3 regions of the Sphingomonas limnosediminicola genome follow, and region 3 is predicted to be linked to each of the others. Evidence: predicted binding sites of a transcription regulator. Region 3 holds the regulator's gene; each other region holds the start of a gene.
What was found. Region 3 encodes LexA, which represses DNA repair genes until DNA is damaged. Its sites were predicted from a motif close to GTTCCNCNCTTGTTCT; they were not measured.

Region 1 (5,684 bases), 1.8 Mb from region 3:
CGGAAGTGGAGCATCATCAGGTCCCACTTGTCGACGTCGGCCGGGATGAAGAGGTTGAGCGACTGCGCCTGGTCGATGAAGGGCGTGCGGTCGGCCGAAAGCTCGAGCAGCCAGCGCTGGTCGATCTCGAACGACGTCTTGAACACGTCCTTTTCTTCCTGCGTCAGGAAGTCGAGGTGCTGGACGCTGCCGCCCTGCTCGAGGATCGAGTTCCAGACCTGCGCGCTGTCCTTCGACTTCTCCTTCAGCATCTTCTCGAGGTACGGATTCTTGATCGAGAAGGAGCCCGACAGGGTCTTGTGCGTGTAGATGTTGGCCGGGATCGGCTCGATGCAGGCGCTGGTACCGCCGGCGATGATCGAGATCGACGCGGTCGGCGCGATCGCCATCTTGCAGCTGAAGCGCTCCATGACGCCCATGTCGGCGGCGTCGGGGCAAGGCCCGCGCTCCTTCGCCAGCATCATCGACGCCTGGTCGACCTGCGCGCGGATGTGCTTGAACATCTTGAGGTTCCAGCTCTTCGCCATCGCGCCTTCGAACGAAAGGCCGCGCTGCTGAAGGAAGGAGTGGAAGCCCATGACGCCGAGGCCGACGCTGCGCTCGCGCTCGGCGCTGTACTTAGCGCGCGCCATCTCGTCGGGTGCGCGGGCGATGTAGTCGCTCAGCACATTGTCGAGGAAGCGCATGATATCCTCGATGAAGCGCTTGTCGCCGTTCCACTGGTCCCAGGTTTCGAGGTTGAGCGAGCTGAGGCAGCACACGGCGGTGCGGTCGGCGCCGAGGTGATCGCGGCCGGTCGGAAGCGTGATTTCCGAGCAGAGGTTGGACGTCGATACCTTGAGACCGAGGTCGCGGTGATGCTTCGGCATCGACCGGTTCACCTGGTCGATGAAAATGATGTACGGCTCGCCGGTCGCAAGGCGGGTCTCGACCAGCTTCTGGAACAGCGAGCGGGCGTCGACCTTGCCGCGCTCCGACCCGTCCTTGGGGCTGCGCAGGATGAATTCGTTGCCCGCGCGCACGGCTTCCATGAACTCGTCGGTGATCAGCACGCCGTGGTGGAGGTTGAGCGCCTTGCGGTTGAAGTCGCCGCTGGGCTTACGAATCTCAAGGAACTCCTCGATCTCCGGGTGTGAGACGTCGAGGTAGACGGCGGCCGAGCCGCGGCGCAGCGACCCTTGCGAAATCGCCAGCGTCAGGCTGTCCATCACGCGGACGAACGGGATGATGCCGCTGGTCTTGCCATTGAGGCCAACCGGCTCACCGATGCCGCGCACGCGGCCCCAATAGGTGCCGATGCCGCCCCCCTTGGACGCGAGCCAGACATTCTCGTTCCAGATTTCGGTGATTGCCTGCAGGCTGTCGTCGACGCTGTTCAAATAGCAGCTGATCGGGAGGCCGCGGCCGGTGCCGCCGTTCGACAGCACAGGCGTCGCCGGCATGAACCACAATCTGGAGATGTAATCGTAGACGCGCTGCGCGTGCTCGGCATCGTCCGAATAAGCGGCGGCGACGCGCGCGAACAGGTCCTGGTAGCTTTCGCCCGGGAGCAGGTAACGGTCGCGAAGCGTGTCCTTGCCGAACTCGGTCAGCAGGGCATCGCGGCTGTCGTCCGTCTTCACGTCGAACTTCAGCGCATCGACGCGCTTGCTGCCGGAGGTGGCGGTCGAAATGTCGTCGCTCGTTACTTCAGAGCCGGTCGAAAAATCCATCGCGCTTCCCCGTTCCTCGGCAGCCTCTTCGAGCGCCGCCTGTTCCTGTATTGTTCGACTCGGTGCCATCAGGACATCCTAGCCTATTTCCGGCGTTCGAAGGGCCTTTTTAACCATTCGTCCCTGTGGAAACCGGGGACGAACCTGTCCATCACCGGAATATACGTATTCCGGCGCCGAACACTAGGTGTTGAGAGACCCCCCTCTCGCGCTACTATCTATTGTGCCTTAAACAGAATCAGACGCAAGCGGGTAAATGCATCGTCAACTCAAAATCCTGTGGATTTGCAGTTTCGACACAAGAAAGTGGATCAGGCCGACGAGCGGTTCAGCGCGTCCCGACTGACGCAGCGGCTGGTGTTTCCTCTGATCGCAGTCGCGTTCCATCGCTGTAGAACCCAATCGGGCATTTCCTGCGTTGCGCCTGATGAACAAGGGAGAGGGCCGATGAAGTTGTTGCCTGTGCTTGCGGCGATCGTGCCGATGTCGCCGCTGCTGTCGGCGCAGGCCCCGCCTGCCGCGCATGTCGACATGCAGCGCATGTCCGAGGTGACGCGGACGCTGGCCTCCGACGAGTTCCAAGGGCGCTCGCCGGGCACCCCGGGCGAAACGCGAACGGTCGCCTACCTCATCGACCAGTTCAAGGCGGCGGGCCTGGAGCCGGCTGGCGAAAATGGCGGCTGGACCCAGACCGTGCCGATGATCCGAACCCATCTTCAGCAGCCGGCGACGGTGTCGGTGAATGCGGGCGGACAAGCGCTCACGCTGCGATCGCCCGACGACGTCTACCTCGGCACCGTGCGGGCGGTGGACCGGGTTCGCATTGCCAACGCGCCGATGGTGTTCGTCGGCTACGGCGTGAAAGCGCCGGAGCGCGGCTGGGACGATTTCAAGGGCGTCGACCTGAAGGGCAAGGTCGTCGTGATGCTGGTCAACGACCCCGACTTCGAAGCGGCGGCGGGCGAGCCGGTCGCGGGCAAGTTCGGCGGGAACGCGATGACGTTCTACGGCCGTTGGGTTTACAAATATGAGGAGGCGGCACGGCGCGGCGCAATTGCGGCGCTCGTGGTCCACGACACGCCGGGCGCGGGCTACGGCTGGAACGTCGTGAAGAGCGCGGCGGGCGAGAGCTATAACGTCGTCCTGCGGCCGGGCGCGCAGCAGCCGGTAATGATGCAGGGCTGGATCCAGGGCTCGGTCGCCGTCGACCTATTGAAGCGCGCGGGGCGCGATTTCGACCAGGTGAAGCGCGAGGCGCGGACGGCGGCGTTCAAGCCGATCGACCTCAAGGCCACCATGTCCGCCAACATTCCTGTGAAGCTGGAGCGGATCAGCAGCCAGAACGTGTTGGGCAAGATCACCGGCAGCCGCTTCCCGAACGAAACGGTGAGCTATGGCGGGCACTGGGATGCGTTTGGCATCGGCGCGCCGGACGCGCAGGGCCGGACCATCCGCCGTGGCGCTTCGGACGATGCACTGGGGCTGGCGGCAATGTTGGAGGTGGCGCGCATGTTCAAGGCCGCGCCGCCGCAGCGGACCGTGCTGTTCGCGGCGTGGACGGGCGAGGAGCGTGGGCTGCTGGGCTCCGAATATTACGCGCAGCATCCGCTCTTCCCGCACGAGACGATGGCGGCGAACCTGACCTTTGACACGCTTCAATGGCAGGGCCCGGTGCGCGACGCCGTGCTGGTCGGGCGCGGGCAGAGCGACATGGATCGTTACCTGGACGAAGCTGCGAAGGCGCAGGGGCGCTACGTCACGGTCGAGAACCATCCCGAGCGCGGACTTTTTTATCGCGCCGACCATTTCTCCTTCGCCAAGCGCGGCGTGCCGGTGCTGTTGAACATGGCGCTGGCGGGTGCGTACGACTTTCAGAACGGCGGGCGTGAAGCGGGCGAGCGCTGGCTCAGCAGCTTCACCGGCACCTGCTACCACCAGCCGTGCGACGAATGGAGCGCAAGCTGGGACCTGCGCGGCGCGGCGCAGGAGGCGGAACTGTTCTACGCCATCGGTTCACGGCTCGCGAACAGCCGCGAATGGCCGCAGTGGAGCGCAGGATCGGAATTCGCCGGTACACGCGCGAAGAGCGCAGCGAAGCGGGCGGGCAGGGCCGGGGAGCGAGGCTAGAGCAAAGGGCTGACCAGCCGGGCGAGGTTTTCCAGGACCTGCACCGGGTGGCCGCGTCGTACCCATTCGTCCAGCTTCAGCGCGATGCTCGTTTCGATGTAGCGGCGCTGGATTGCTTCGAGGTCGGCGACGGACTTCGTGTCGTAAAGGAGCAGGCTGACCTCCTCGTTGAGCTGGAATGACCGGAGGTCGACATTGCTCGAGCCGACGATGGCGAGCTTGCCGTCGATGCTGACGTTCTTCGCGTGCAGCAGGTAATCGTCGAACAGGTGGATGCGTACGCCCGCGTGGAGCAGCGCTTCGTAATAAGAACGCTGCGCGAGGTTCACGATCGGGTGATCGACGACTTTGCTGAGCACCAGGTCAACCTCGACGCCGCGCGCGGCGGCGGTACGGAAAGCGGCGATCACGTCCTGGTCGGGAATGAAATATGGGGTCGCAATGATCGCGCGTTTCTCGGCCTGGTGAAGCTGCCAGACGAGCAACGTCTCAAATCCTTCGAGCGGATATTCGGGGCCGCTCGGGAGGAGTTGCAGGACGGCGTCGCCTGAAGGGGCGGGCAGCTGGATCCCGTCCGGGGGCTGGGTACCGGTTTCGAGGAACCAGTCGCCGAGAAAGACGGCCTCCATCGCGGTGACGACAGGACCGGTGCAGCGCGCGATCAACTCGCGGTTGGTGACGCCGGGGCGGAAGTTCTTGTCGACGATATTTTGCGAACCCGCGTAACCGATCTGTCCGTCGACTATGAACAATTTGCGATGATTACGCATGTCGCGGCGGGTACGGCCGCGGAGCAGTCGCAGGGGAAGGGTGCGGCGCGTGTTGACACCGACCGCGCAAAGCTTGTCGATCGTCCCGCGCACCCAATGAATCGAGCCGATCGGGTCGATCAGCACGCGGCAATCGACGCCACGCGCGACCGCACGTCTGAGTGCGTCGATGACGCTGCAACCGGTTTTGTCATCGGCGAAAATGTAGACGAGGATGAACACGCGCTCCTTGGCCGCGTCGATATCGGCGACGAGGCGGCCGAGAGCGGCGTCATAATCGTCGAGAAGCTCGACTTGGTTGCCGGCGGTGGCGGGGAATAGGCCGAGCTTTTCGCAAAAGGCGGCGACCGCGGAGGGCTGATCCGGCTTGCTTGCGCTAAGTGCTTTCGTGACGCGGTCGAAAGCGGGGCGCAACAACTCGAAGCGTTCGATGCGGCCTTTGGGAAAGCGCGGCTGGCCGATCATCAGGAACAGCAAAAGCCCGGGGATCGGCAGGAAGAAAATCAGCAAAAGCCAGGCGGCCGCCGTGAACTTGCGACGGAATGGGATGACAACGAGCGCGCCCGCGCGGATCACCCACTCGGCAATATCGAGCAACATTCCCCAGGTGAGCGCGGGCAGGTCCATCGGCATTCGTTAGGTGACGCAGCGGTGGCTTTCCAGCTGTTCCGCTGGCGTAAAGAAGTCGTGTGGATTCCGTGGGAACTTGTAAGCCCATCTCGACGAACCGTTCGCGGCGACGCACAAAACGGCGATGCGCACGTTCCATCTCCTCACTGGCGCGGTTGCTGCGTCCCTCGCCTCGACTGCGTTTGCCGCCGACGACGGGATTTGCGCCGATCGGCCGGGTAAATCGTCGGAGACCTGCACCGTCCCAGCCGGGCATTGGCAGATCGAGACGGGGCTTGCCGACTGGGCGCTGCGAAAAGGTGGGAATGAGCGCGACACTTTGCTCGTGCTCGGCGAGACGACGGTGAAATATGGCCTCGACGCGGAATCGGACATTGAGGTCGACCTGACGCCGTGGGAGCGGGCGACGAGCCGTGCCGGCAACATCGATGACAGCGCGTCGGGG
Region 2 (5,684 bases), 390 kb from region 3:
CCGCCCTCACATTCCTAGCGGTTGTAGCCGTAGTTGTTGCCGATACGGACATTGGTGACCTGGCCGCGATAGTCGACGTTGCAACGGAAGCTGACGTCGGCGCGGGCATAGTCGCGGTTCTGGTAGCCGTACTGGCCACCATACTGGCCGTGATGGGCGCCCGAGCTCAACACGCCGGTCACGCGCAGCCCGTTCTGGCGACGCTGGACGTTGGTGATCGAGGAGACGCGCATCGCCGCATAGCGGTTGTTGTAGCCCTGTTGCCCGTACTGCTGGGTGTAGCGGGGATCGACGGCGCCGTACTGGGCCGAGGCCTGGTTCATCGCCGCACTGGCGCAGCGTGACACGGCTTGGCGGTCGGTCACGTTGTAGCGGTTGCCGAGCAGTTGATCGATGATCTGCGTGACCGGGCTCTGGGCATAGCCCTGCTGACCGTAACCTGGCTGGCCATAAGCGTAGCCCTGCTGCTGGCCGTAAGCGTAGCCCTGCTGGGGATAGGCCTGCTGCGGGTAGGTCTGCTGCTGCGGATAGACCTGCGGCTGGTAGCCGTAGGCGCTCTGCGCTGCGAGCGGGGCGGACAATGAGCCGACCGCCGCAGCCGCGGCGAGCAATCTGGTGAAGCTTGTCATGGGAATTCCTTCAATTCTCGCCGGGAAACGCCGGGAGATCTGAAGCAACAACGCGTCTTAGCCGAATAAGACGCATGAACCTAAAACAACAAGGCCCGGGATGGCACGACAAAGCCCGGCCGCAGCGGGGGGTGCTGCGGCCGGGCCCCGTCAAACCGCTGTGAAGCGGGTTACTTGGTCTGCTTCAGCTTCTGACGCTGAACGATATTGGCCAGCGCGTTGTTGGCGGTCTTGGCATCGCAAGCCGCATCGCCGGTCTTGCGCAGCGCGACCAGCGCGTTGACGGTCGTGCCGCAAACGTTGGCGGCGACGCTGATCGGCGCCTGGACCGTGATCGGAACGCCCAGATTGTTGAGCGCCGCGATCTGGCTGTCGTTCAGGAAGTTCTTGAGGATGTCGACGTTCTGGACGTTTACGGCCACGAGGCCGTTGCCGCTGCCGGTATTGACCTGGGCAATGGCGGGGGTCGCGGCGGCCGCAATGGCGGCGGCGGCAAATAGCATCTTACGCATACATCTTCTCCTCATCGGTTCATGAAAATCGGGACGCGCCCCAAAACTGGAGCACGTCCTCCCTTTCCCGCCTCGTCCCGGACGGGTCGGCGCTTCAACCGAGATAAGTCCTTGTTTCTCCACAGCTTGCGGCAGGAGGAGGCGGCGGCGGGGCAGGGCGGGCACCGGCGTCGCGCGTCCTTGAATTTTCCCAAAGTTCACAGTGACGGGCTCAAAACGGGGGTCCTTCCACTTCCTCCACTTTGTGACCTTTGGGACGGCTCACCCTTGGCTTTGCCCGCCTTGAGCACGCGAACGGTGTGCGGTGTGATGAAGCAAGCGCTCATCCGAAAGCATGAAGCACAGCTTCGGCAGAGTAGGAAAGTTTTAGCCGTCTTGCGCTATCGGCGGCGCCATGCCGCCTGAACTTGTTGCTTTGATCGATAAGCCTGAGCCTTTTTCACCCTACTTCGCCGCAACCAACCCCAATTCATCCTCGTCGGCCGCAGCAGCTCGCTTCGCGCGCGCCGGCTTTTTCGGTTTCGTCTCCACCACTACCGGCTTCACCGACGCCTTTTCCAGCAGCGGCTTCAGGTACATGCCGGTGGCCGACAGCGGTTCCTGAACGATGCGTTCGGGCGGGCCTTCGGCGATGATCTTGCCGCCGTTGACACCGCCGCCCGGCCCCAGGTCGATGACCCAGTCGGCGGTCTTGATGACGTCGAGGTTGTGTTCGATCACGACCACCGTGTTGCCTTGGTCGGCGAGCCGGTGGAGGACTTCGAGGAGCTTGCGCACATCCTCGAAGTGGAGGCCGGTGGTGGGCTCGTCGAGGATGTAGAGCGTCTTGCCGGTGGCGCGGCGCGATAGCTCCTTCGACAACTTGACGCGCTGCGCCTCACCGCCGCTGAGCGTCGTCGCCGGCTGCCCGACCTTGACGTAACCGAGGCCGACTTCCTTCAGCATCTCCATCTTGTCGCGGATGCCGGGGACCGCCTTGAAGAAATCGGCCGCGTCCTCGACCGTCATGTCGAGCACGTCGGCAATCGACTTGCCCTTGAACTTCACCTCCAGCGTTTCGCGGTTGTAGCGGGCGCCGTGGCAGACGTCACAGGTGACGTAGACGTCGGGCAGGAAGTGCATTTCGATCTTGATGAGGCCGTCACCCTGGCACGCCTCGCACCGGCCGCCCTTCACATTGAAGGAGAAGCGGCCGGGCTTGTAGCCGCGCGCCTGGCTTTCCGGCAGGCCGGCGAACCAGTCGCGGATCTGGGTGAAGGCGCCGGTGTAGGTTGCGGGATTGGAGCGCGGGGTGCGGCCGATCGGCGACTGGTCGATGTCAATGACCTTGTCGAGCTGTTCCAGCCCCTTGATGCCGGTGCAGGGGCCGCAGGGGATGCGCGCGCCATTCAGGCTGCGCGCGGCGCCGGCATAGAGCGTGTCGATGGTGAGCGAGGACTTGCCACTGCCGCTAACCCCGGTGACGCAGGTGAAAGTGCCGAGCGGGAATTTCACCGTGACATTGTCGAGGTTGTTGGCGGTGGCGCCGGCGACGGTGACGAATTTGCCCGAGCCCTTTCGCCGGGTGGCGAGGAGCGGGATTTCGCGTCGGCCGCTCAGGTAGTCGGCCGTGATGCTGGTGGTGCAGGCGAGCAGCTCTTCGAGCGTGCCCTGGCATACGACCTCGCCGCCGTGGACGCCGGCGCCGGGGCCCATGTCGATGACATGGTCGGCGTGGCGGATCGCGTCCTCGTCATGTTCGACGACGAGCACGGTGTTGCCGAGGGATTTGAGGCGTTTCAGCGTTTCGAGGAGGCGGTCGTTGTCCTTCTGATGAAGGCCGATCGAGGGTTCGTCGAGGACGTAAAGGACGCCGGAGAGGCCGCTGCCGATCTGCGACGCGAGGCGGATGCGCTGGCTCTCGCCGCCGCTTAGCGTGCCGCTGGTGCGGTCGAGGTGGAGATAGTCGAGGCCGACGTTGTGGAGGAAGCCGAGGCGCTCGTTGATTTCCTTGAGAATGGCCTTGGCGATTTCCTGCTGCGTCGGATTGAGCTTCGGCGCGAGGTTGGCGAACCAGTCGTAGGCGTCGGCGACGCTGCGGCGGGTCGAGAGGCTGATGTCCTCGCCGGCGATCTTCACCGCCAGCGCTTCGGGGCGGAGGCGGGCGCCGTGGCAGACTTCGCACGGGCGGCTGCCCTGGTAACGGCTGAGCTCCTCACGCATCCACGCGGACTCGGTGGTCTGCATGCGGCGGTTGAGGTTGCCGATGACGCCTTCGAACGGCTTCTTCACCTCATAGCTGCGCTTGCCGTCGATGAAGCGCAGGGTGACGGGCTTGCCGTTGGTGCCGTGGAGGATGACGCGCTGCGCTTCCTCGGGGAGGTCGGCCCAGGAGGTGTCGAGGTCGAAATCATAGGCGCGAGCGAGGCTGGCTAGCACCTGCATGTAATAAGGGCTGGGCGGGTTGGACTTGGCCCAGGGGACAACGGCGCCCTTCTTGATCGACAGCGCGTGATTGGGAACGACGAGGTCTGCGTCGAACACCAGCTTTTCGCCGAGGCCGTCGCAGGCCGGGCAGGCGCCCTGCGGCGCGTTGAACGAGAACAGGCGCGGCTCAATCTCGGCGATGGTGAAGCCGCTGACGGGGCAGGCGAACTTCTCGGAAAAGATGATGCGGCCTTCGGGCGCGTGGGTGGCGAGGACGTTGCGCTCCGCGGCTTTTTCCAGCGCGGCGGCGACGCCGGTGCGCTTGCTGCCGGGCGGGTCCTGGACCGGGTCGGCGGGGTCGAGGAAGGCGAGGCCCTCGGCGAGCTTGAGCGCGGTTTCGAAGCTGTCGGCGAGGCGCGGCTCGATGCCTTCGCGGATGACAACGCGATCCACCACGACTTCGATGTCGTGCTTGTACTTCTTGTCGAGCGTGGGGGCTTCTTCGATCGCGGAGAAGGCGCCGTCGATGCGGACGCGGGTGAAGCCCGCCTTCTGCCACTCGGCAAGCTCCTTGCGGTACTCGCCCTTGCGGCCGCGAACGACGGGCGCGAGCAGGTAGTGGCGGCTGCCTTCGGGCAGGGTCATGGTGCGGTCGACCATCTGGCTGACGGTCTGCGCGGCAATGGGAAGGCCGGTCGCGGGCGAATAAGGAATGCCGACGCGCGCCCACAGAAGGCGCATGTAGTCGTAGATTTCGGTGACGGTGGCGACCGTCGAGCGCGGGTTGCGCGAGGTCGTCTTCTGCTCGATCGAGATGGCGGGCGACAGACCGTCGATATGCTCGACGTCCGGCTTTTGCATCATCTCGAGAAACTGGCGGGCGTAGGCGCTGAGGCTCTCGACGTAGCGGCGTTGCCCCTCCGCATAGATGGTGTCGAAGGCGAGGCTGGATTTGCCCGAGCCGGACAAACCGGTAATGACTGTCAGGCTCTCGCGCGGGATATCCACGTCGACGGCCTTCAGATTGTGTTCGCGTGCGCCACGGACGCTGATGTGGGTCAGCATACGGTAGACCTAAGCTGACGAATATGAGTCATCATCGGATCGGCTTCGTTCCGTTTATGTTCTGATTAAGGGAGCCACTGCTGAAGGTCAACGCGGCTCTTTGGATATGGGTGCGATGCGGGATAATGCCAGTGTGGCGATGGCGGCAAACGTCAGTTCGGCCAGTAGACATATTCCTGGCCGGGTTTCCACGGCGCGTCGGCGGGAACGTCGATGCGGATCGGCTCTTCGAGGAGGGCGGGCCAGAGGGGCTTGGCCATTTCGCGGTCGTGGCGCGCGATGCTCGCCCGGAGGCGCGCGACGATGGCGGGTTCTCGCGCGGCAAGGTTCACGCGTTCGGTGGGATCGGCGGCGAGGTTGAACAGCCACGTACGCGGCGGATTGCGGGAGACCTGAAGCTTCCAGTCACCGTCGCGGACCGCTTCGTAGCTGCCCGAGCGCCAGAACAAGGTCCTGCCTAGGGGCGGTTGCGCGTGCGTCGTGACGAACGGCAGCAGGTTGATGCCGTCGATCTGCCGTCCCGCGGGGAGAGGCACCATAGCGGCGGCGGCGAGCGTGGGCAGGACGTCGATATGCTCGGTCGGTATCGCCAGGCGCTGGCCGGGCGCGATCCGGCCCGGCCAATCGATGAAGAACGGCACGCGGATTCCCCCTTCGAAGAAGGTGCCCTTCCATCCGCGATACGGCTTGTTGATGCCGGAAAGGCCCGCGTACCAGGCCCCGCCATTGTCGTTGGTGAAAATGACAATCGTGTTGCGGTCGAGGCCCTGCGCCTTCAACGCCGACATGACCTTGCCGACCCCCCGGTCGAGCGCGCGGACCATCGCTCCGTAGACGCGGGAACGGCGATCCTTGATGGACCCGAGCGCTTCATAATCGGCCTTGGTCGCCTGGAACGGCGTGTGGGGCGCGTTGTAGGCGAGATAGATGAAGAAAGGCCGGTTGCGGTTGGCGGCGATCGCCGCGACCGCCTGATCGCTGAGATAGTCGGTCATATATTCGCCGGCGTGGAAGGGCGCGCCGCCGTTGAACTGGACGCCGTCGGACAGCGCCAGCCATAAGAGGCGATCGA
Region 3 (5,684 bases):
GGATCACGTGAGACGCGCAACCTGAGTCAGGTGGTCGTGCCGGACCAGGCAACGGCGAACGGCATCGCAACTCGCGCCAAGGGCGGCGCGACGCTGGCGGCCGCGGCGGCGCCTGCAGGCTCCAATGCAGCCGTGACGGCGTTGGCCGATCAGACGCGCCAGGCATATGCGAGCGTCGCAGGCGACAAGGCCGCGACGGCAGTATTCGGCGCGGCATCGGGATCGGTCGTTGGACCGGTCCAGTCGGAATTCGGCTGGGTCGTCGTGAAGGTCGAATCGGTGAAGAGCGCCTCGGGCAAGACGCTCGCCGCAGCACATGACGAAATTGGCGCCAGACTCGTTGCCGACAAACGCAAAGCCGCGATCGAGGATATGGTCGACAAGATCCAGAACGCGATCGACGATGGCAGTAACTTCGTCGAGGCCGCGGGCAAGGCGAAAGCGCCGGTGACCACGACTCCGCTCATCGTGGCAAACGGAAGCTCACTCGCAGACCCGAGGTTCAAAATCGCTCCGGAACTCGCCCCCGCCGTCAAGACCGGGTTCGAGATCGCGCCTAATGACCCGCCGGAGATCGTGAGCCTTGGCGACAAGGGCTATGCTGTCGTCTCGCCGGGACAGGTCGTCGCAGCGGCCCCCGCCCCGCTAGCCAGCATCCGCGACCGCGTGGCTGCCGACTGGCTCGACCAGCAGGCATTCAAGCGCGCCAAGATCGCTGCCGATGGCATTGCGGCCAAGGCGGCGTCAGGCGCTTCGCTAGCCGACGCAATAAAGCAGGCCGGCGTGGCCCTTCCCGCCGCTCGTCCCGTCGCCGCGCGGCGCATCCAGATCGCGACCGCGCAGGGACAGGTGCCGCCGGCGCTCAAGATGCTGTTCACCTTTGGCCAGGGGAAAGCCAAAGCGCTTCCCGACCCGCAGGGCCGCGGCTTCTACATCGTGAAGGTGACGAAGATCGTACCCGGCAACGCGACTTTGCAGCCCGGCTTGATTAGTCAGATGCAGCGTGAGCTTCGCGAGGAGCTCTCGGAAGATTACGCGCGGCAATTCGTCGCGGCGATCAAGGCCGAGCTTAAGGCCAAAAAGAACGACAGTGCGATCCAGACGATGAAGACGCGGCTGCTCACCAGCGGAAACTGATCGGGGCACTTGACCGGCATCCGTTTGTTGCCTACACGTTCCCCGTTCGTTCTATTCGGGGGAGTGACCACCGATGCTAACCGCCAAGCAGCATGAATTGCTGTTGTTCATCGATGGCCGTCTGAAGGAGAGCGGGATCTCTCCGAGCTTTGATGAGATGCGCGAGGCGCTAGACTTGAAGTCGAAGTCCGGCGTGCATCGTTTGATTTCGGCGCTGGAGGAGCGCGGGTTCATTCGGCGGCTGCCCAATCGGGCCAGAGCGCTCGAGGTGATGAAGCTTCCCGAGACACGGCCCTCTGCAACCGTAACCCCGATCCGGCCTGTGGTCAGCGCACCCGCCAACGACGTTCAGGAAATTCCACTCCACGGCCGCATCGCTGCCGGCACGCCGATCGAGGCGCTGCAGGGGACGGAGAACTTCTCCGTGCCGTCGGCGTTACTTGGGCCAGGCGAGCATTATGCGCTTGAAGTGTCGGGCGATTCGATGGTCGACGAAGGCATCCTCGACGGTGACTTCGCGCTCATCCGCAAGGTCGACACGGCGCGAGACGGTGAGATCGTCGTCGCACTGATCGACAATGAGGAAGCAACGCTGAAGACGTTCCGCCGCGAGGGCAGCATGATTCGCCTCGATCCGGCCAACCGACAATACGAGGCGCAGCGCTACGATCCGCGCCGGGTCCAGATTCAGGGACGTCTCGCAGGCCTGATTCGCCGCTACTGACATGGGCGACGCGCGCATCGATTACGTGGAATTGCCGAGCGCCACTGCGCACGAGTTGACGAGGGCATTCTATTCGAAGGCGTTCGGGTGGACGTTTGCCGACTATGGCCCGACCTACTCAGCAACGACCAACGGCACGACCGATGTCGGTTTGCAGGGCGATCCGGAAGAGGCGCTGTCAGCCATCCTACCGGTGATCCAAGTCGATAACCTCGAGGCCGCGTTCGACGCAGTTTCGAAAGCGGGCGGGACGATTGCCAAGCCGATCTTCAGCTTCCCGGGCGGCCGTCGTTTCCACTTCATTGACCCGTCGGGGAGCGAGCTGGCTGTCTGGAGCGAAAGCCCTTCCCTGACACGATCAAGGCCCTGAGGCTCGACAGCCTGAGTGATGGTCAACGGGCCTAGCGGCTCGTCCGGCTCGACCCGTCAGAATCGTGAAGCCAACGAGTGCCGCGGCGGCGCTAACGCAGAAGGCGTGCCATTCAATCGATGAGTCAAACGCGAACTAAACGGCGATCCCGCACCCGAACCCGACAACGATCCACGGCGGAAGCTGGGCGCGCTCCTTCGAACAGCTTTTCCAGCTCCTCGTTCCACTCGGCAAAACGCGCTTCCAGAGCTTCCGAGCATGCTGTGGCAGAGGCGCACCCGCTATGTTAGGGGCGCTCGTCCGTTGCATTGCAGCATAGAGAGAAGAGGATTGCGCGCCTGAGCGCAAGCGAGAAAGATTTGAGCAGCAATTCCCGTCCCATCGTTACCCGTTTTGCCCCCTCGCCCACTGGCTTCCTTCATATCGGCGGGGCGCGGACGGCCTTGTTCAACTGGCTGTTCGCCCGCCATCACGGCGGCAAGTTCCTCCTCCGCATCGAGGACACCGACAAGGCGCGCTCCACAAAGGAAGCCATCGACGCCATCCTCGACGGGATGAATTGGCTTGGCCTCAATTGGGACGGCCACGAATATTACCAGTCGCAATTCTGGGCGCGGCACGCCGAAGTCGCCCATCGCTTGCTTGAGCGCGGGGCCGCGTATCGCTGCTACATGACCCAGGTAGAGCTCGCCGAGCAGCGCGAGACCGCCCAACGGGAGCGGCGGCCGTTCCGCATCAACAGCCCCTGGCGCGACGTGACAGCCGAGCAAGGCGACAAGCCATTCGTCATTCGGTTGAAGGCGCCCCGCGAAGGGGAAACAGTGATCGACGACCGCGTTCAGGGCCGCGTGACGGTACAGAACGTCGAGCTCGATGACTTCGTCCTGCTGCGGTCGGACGGAACGCCGACCTACATGCTTGCGGTGGTGGTCGACGATCACGACATGGGCGTCACGCACGTGATCCGCGGCGACGACCATCTCAATAACGCCTTCCGCCAGCTGGTGATTATCAATGCCATGGGCTGGCCTGAGCCGGTTTATGCCCACGTCCCCCTGATCCATGGTCAGGACGGTGCGAAGCTGTCGAAGCGGCATGGCGCGTTGGGCGTCGATTCCTATCGCGACGAGCTCGGCTTCCTGCCGGAAGCGATCGGCAATTACCTGCTGCGCCTCGGCTGGGGCCATGGCGACGATGAGATTATCAGCCGCGAACAGGCCATCGAATGGTTCGACCTCGATCATGTCGGCAAGTCCCCGTCGCGCTTCGACTTCAAGAAGCTCGAAAATCTCAACGGCCACTACATCCGTGAGGCCGATGACGGCCGCCTGTCCGACCTCGTTGCTGCCAAGCTTGGCATTAGCGGCACACAAAAAGAGCAGCTGCGCCGGGCGATGCCCGAGCTCAAATCGCGAGCGAACACCATCGGCCAACTTACGGAGAGCGCTGCGTTTTTGTTCTCGACGCGACCGCTCGATGTGGATGAACAGGCATCTGCCCTGCTGACACCCGAGTCCCGAGAAGTGCTGCGCGCCGCGCACGCGAAACTTCAGGCACTTGCCGATTGGGAGATTGCGTCGTTAGAGGCTGCCGTCCGCGAGGTCGCGGAGGGTCTCGGCGTGAAGCTCGGCAAGCTTGCCCAGCCGCTTCGCGCCGCCCTCACAGGGCGCACGACATCTCCCGGGATATTTGACGTTCTTGCGTTGTTGGGACGAGACGAAAGCCTCGCCCGCATAGCCGACCAGATGGAGCCGATTGAATGACCGAACAAACCGCGACGCTGGGGGTCGACGGAAGCAATTTCACCTATCCGGTGCTGGACGGCACGGTCGGGCCGGAAGTCGTCGATATCCGCAAGCTCTACGGCCAGACGGGCATGTTCACCTACGATCCCGGCTTCACGTCGACCGCGAGCTGCGAAAGCGCGATCACCTATATCGACGGCGAAAAAGGCATTCTGCTCCACCGCGGCTATCCGATCGAGCAGCTCGCCGAGAAATCGACGTTCATGGAGGTATCCTACCTCCTCCTTCACGGTGAGTTGCCGACGAAGAGCGAGCTCGACGAGTTCGTCTACACGATCAGCCGCCACACGATGGTCCACGAGCAGCTGGCGACTTTCTATCGCGGCTTCCGGCGCGACGCTCACCCGATGGCGATCCTATGCGGCGTCGTCGGCGCGCTTTCATCCTTCTATCACGACAGCACGGACATCACCGACCCGGCGCAGCGGATGATCGCATCGCACCGGCTGATCGCGAAGATGCCCACGCTTGTGGCGATGGCGTTCAAGTACAGCCTCGGCCAGCCCTTCATGTTTCCGCAGAATAGCCTCAGCTACACGGGCAATTTCCTGCGCATGACCTTTGGCGTTCCTGCGGAGCCCTATGAGGTCAATCCGATCATCGAGAACGCCATGCGGCGGATCTTCATCCTGCACGCCGACCATGAGCAGAATGCCTCGACGTCGACGGTTCGCCTCGCCGGCTCGTCGGGCGCGAACCCCTTCGCGTGCATCGCGGCGGGCATCGCCTGCCTGTGGGGTCCGGCGCATGGCGGCGCCAACGAGGCCGCGCTCAACATGCTGCGCGAGATCGGCGACGTGAAGCGGATTCCCGAGTACATCGCTCGCGCCAAGGACAAGAACGACCCGTTCCGGCTGATGGGCTTCGGCCACCGCGTCTACAAGAACTTCGACCCGCGCGCGAAGGTGATGAAGGCTACTGCCGACGAGGTGCTCAAGGAGCTCAACATCTCCGACCCCGTGCTCGATGTCGCCAAGGAGTTGGAGCACATCGCGCTCAACGACGAGTATTTCATCGAGAAGAAACTCTACCCGAACGTCGATTTCTATTCGGGGGTGATCCTGAACGCGATCGGCTTCCCGACCGACATGTTCACGGCTTTGTTTGCGCTAGCGCGGACAGTGGGCTGGGTTGCCCAGTGGAATGAGATGATCGCGGATCCGGAGCAGAAGATCGGCCGTCCTCGCCAGCTTTACGTCGGCGCCACGCAGCGCGACTACATTCCCGTCGGCGATCGTTAGGGGGACGGCAGCGTCAGCGTGAACCGGGCGCCGGCGCCCGGCTCGCTGTCCAATGAAACATCGCCGCCCATCGACCGGGCCAGCCGCCGCGAGATGGCGAGGCCGAGTCCCGTGCCGCCTTCCGTCGCTTCGACGCGCTCGAAGCGTTCGAAGATGCGCTGCTGGTCGACGGGCTCGATGCCCGGACCCTCGTCGGAAACAGTCACCGAGGCAGTCGCCATCGTTTGCGCGAAAGACAAATGGACCGTCGAACCCTGCGGCGAGTGACGCACCGCGTTGCCGATCAGGTTTACGAGGATTTGAATAACCGCGCGGTCCTGACCGGAGGCCGAAAGTCCTTCCCGTTTTTCCGAAGCGATGGCGACATTCCGCTCTTCGGCAAGCGGCTCGACCATCACGACTGCCTC

Region 1: ABD704_RS11895 (ribonucleoside-diphosphate reductase subunit alpha) is a predicted target of LexA. The motif match lies at 1,754-1,769, and genes of this name have one in related genera.
Region 2: uvrA (excinuclease ABC subunit UvrA) is a predicted target of LexA. The motif match lies at 4,660-4,675, and genes of this name have one in related genera.

Annotation. Positions count from the first base shown of each region.
Region 1 covers NZ_BAABBM010000001.1:2,333,290-2,338,973, forward strand. Annotated here, with positions in the region: gene ABD704_RS11895 (ribonucleoside-diphosphate reductase subunit alpha) at 1-1,712, opposite strand, end outside; gene ABD704_RS11900 (M28 family metallopeptidase) at 2,160-3,839, shown strand; gene cls (cardiolipin synthase) at 3,836-5,236, opposite strand; gene ABD704_RS11910 (transporter) at 5,364-5,684, shown strand, end outside.
Region 2 covers NZ_BAABBM010000001.1:888,702-894,385, reverse strand. Annotated here, with positions in the region: gene ABD704_RS04605 (hypothetical protein) at 15-629, opposite strand; gene ABD704_RS04600 (chaplin family protein) at 800-1,141, opposite strand; gene uvrA (excinuclease ABC subunit UvrA) at 1,586-4,612, opposite strand; gene ABD704_RS04590 (sulfatase-like hydrolase/transferase) at 4,765-5,684, opposite strand, start outside.
Region 3 covers NZ_BAABBM010000001.1:502,416-508,099, forward strand. Annotated here, with positions in the region: gene ABD704_RS02525 (peptidylprolyl isomerase) at 1-1,137, shown strand, start outside; gene lexA (transcriptional repressor LexA) at 1,211-1,861, shown strand; gene ABD704_RS02535 (VOC family protein) at 1,863-2,231, shown strand; gene gltX (glutamate--tRNA ligase) at 2,591-3,994, shown strand; gene ABD704_RS02545 (citrate synthase) at 3,991-5,277, shown strand; gene ABD704_RS02550 (sensor histidine kinase) at 5,274-5,684, opposite strand, start outside.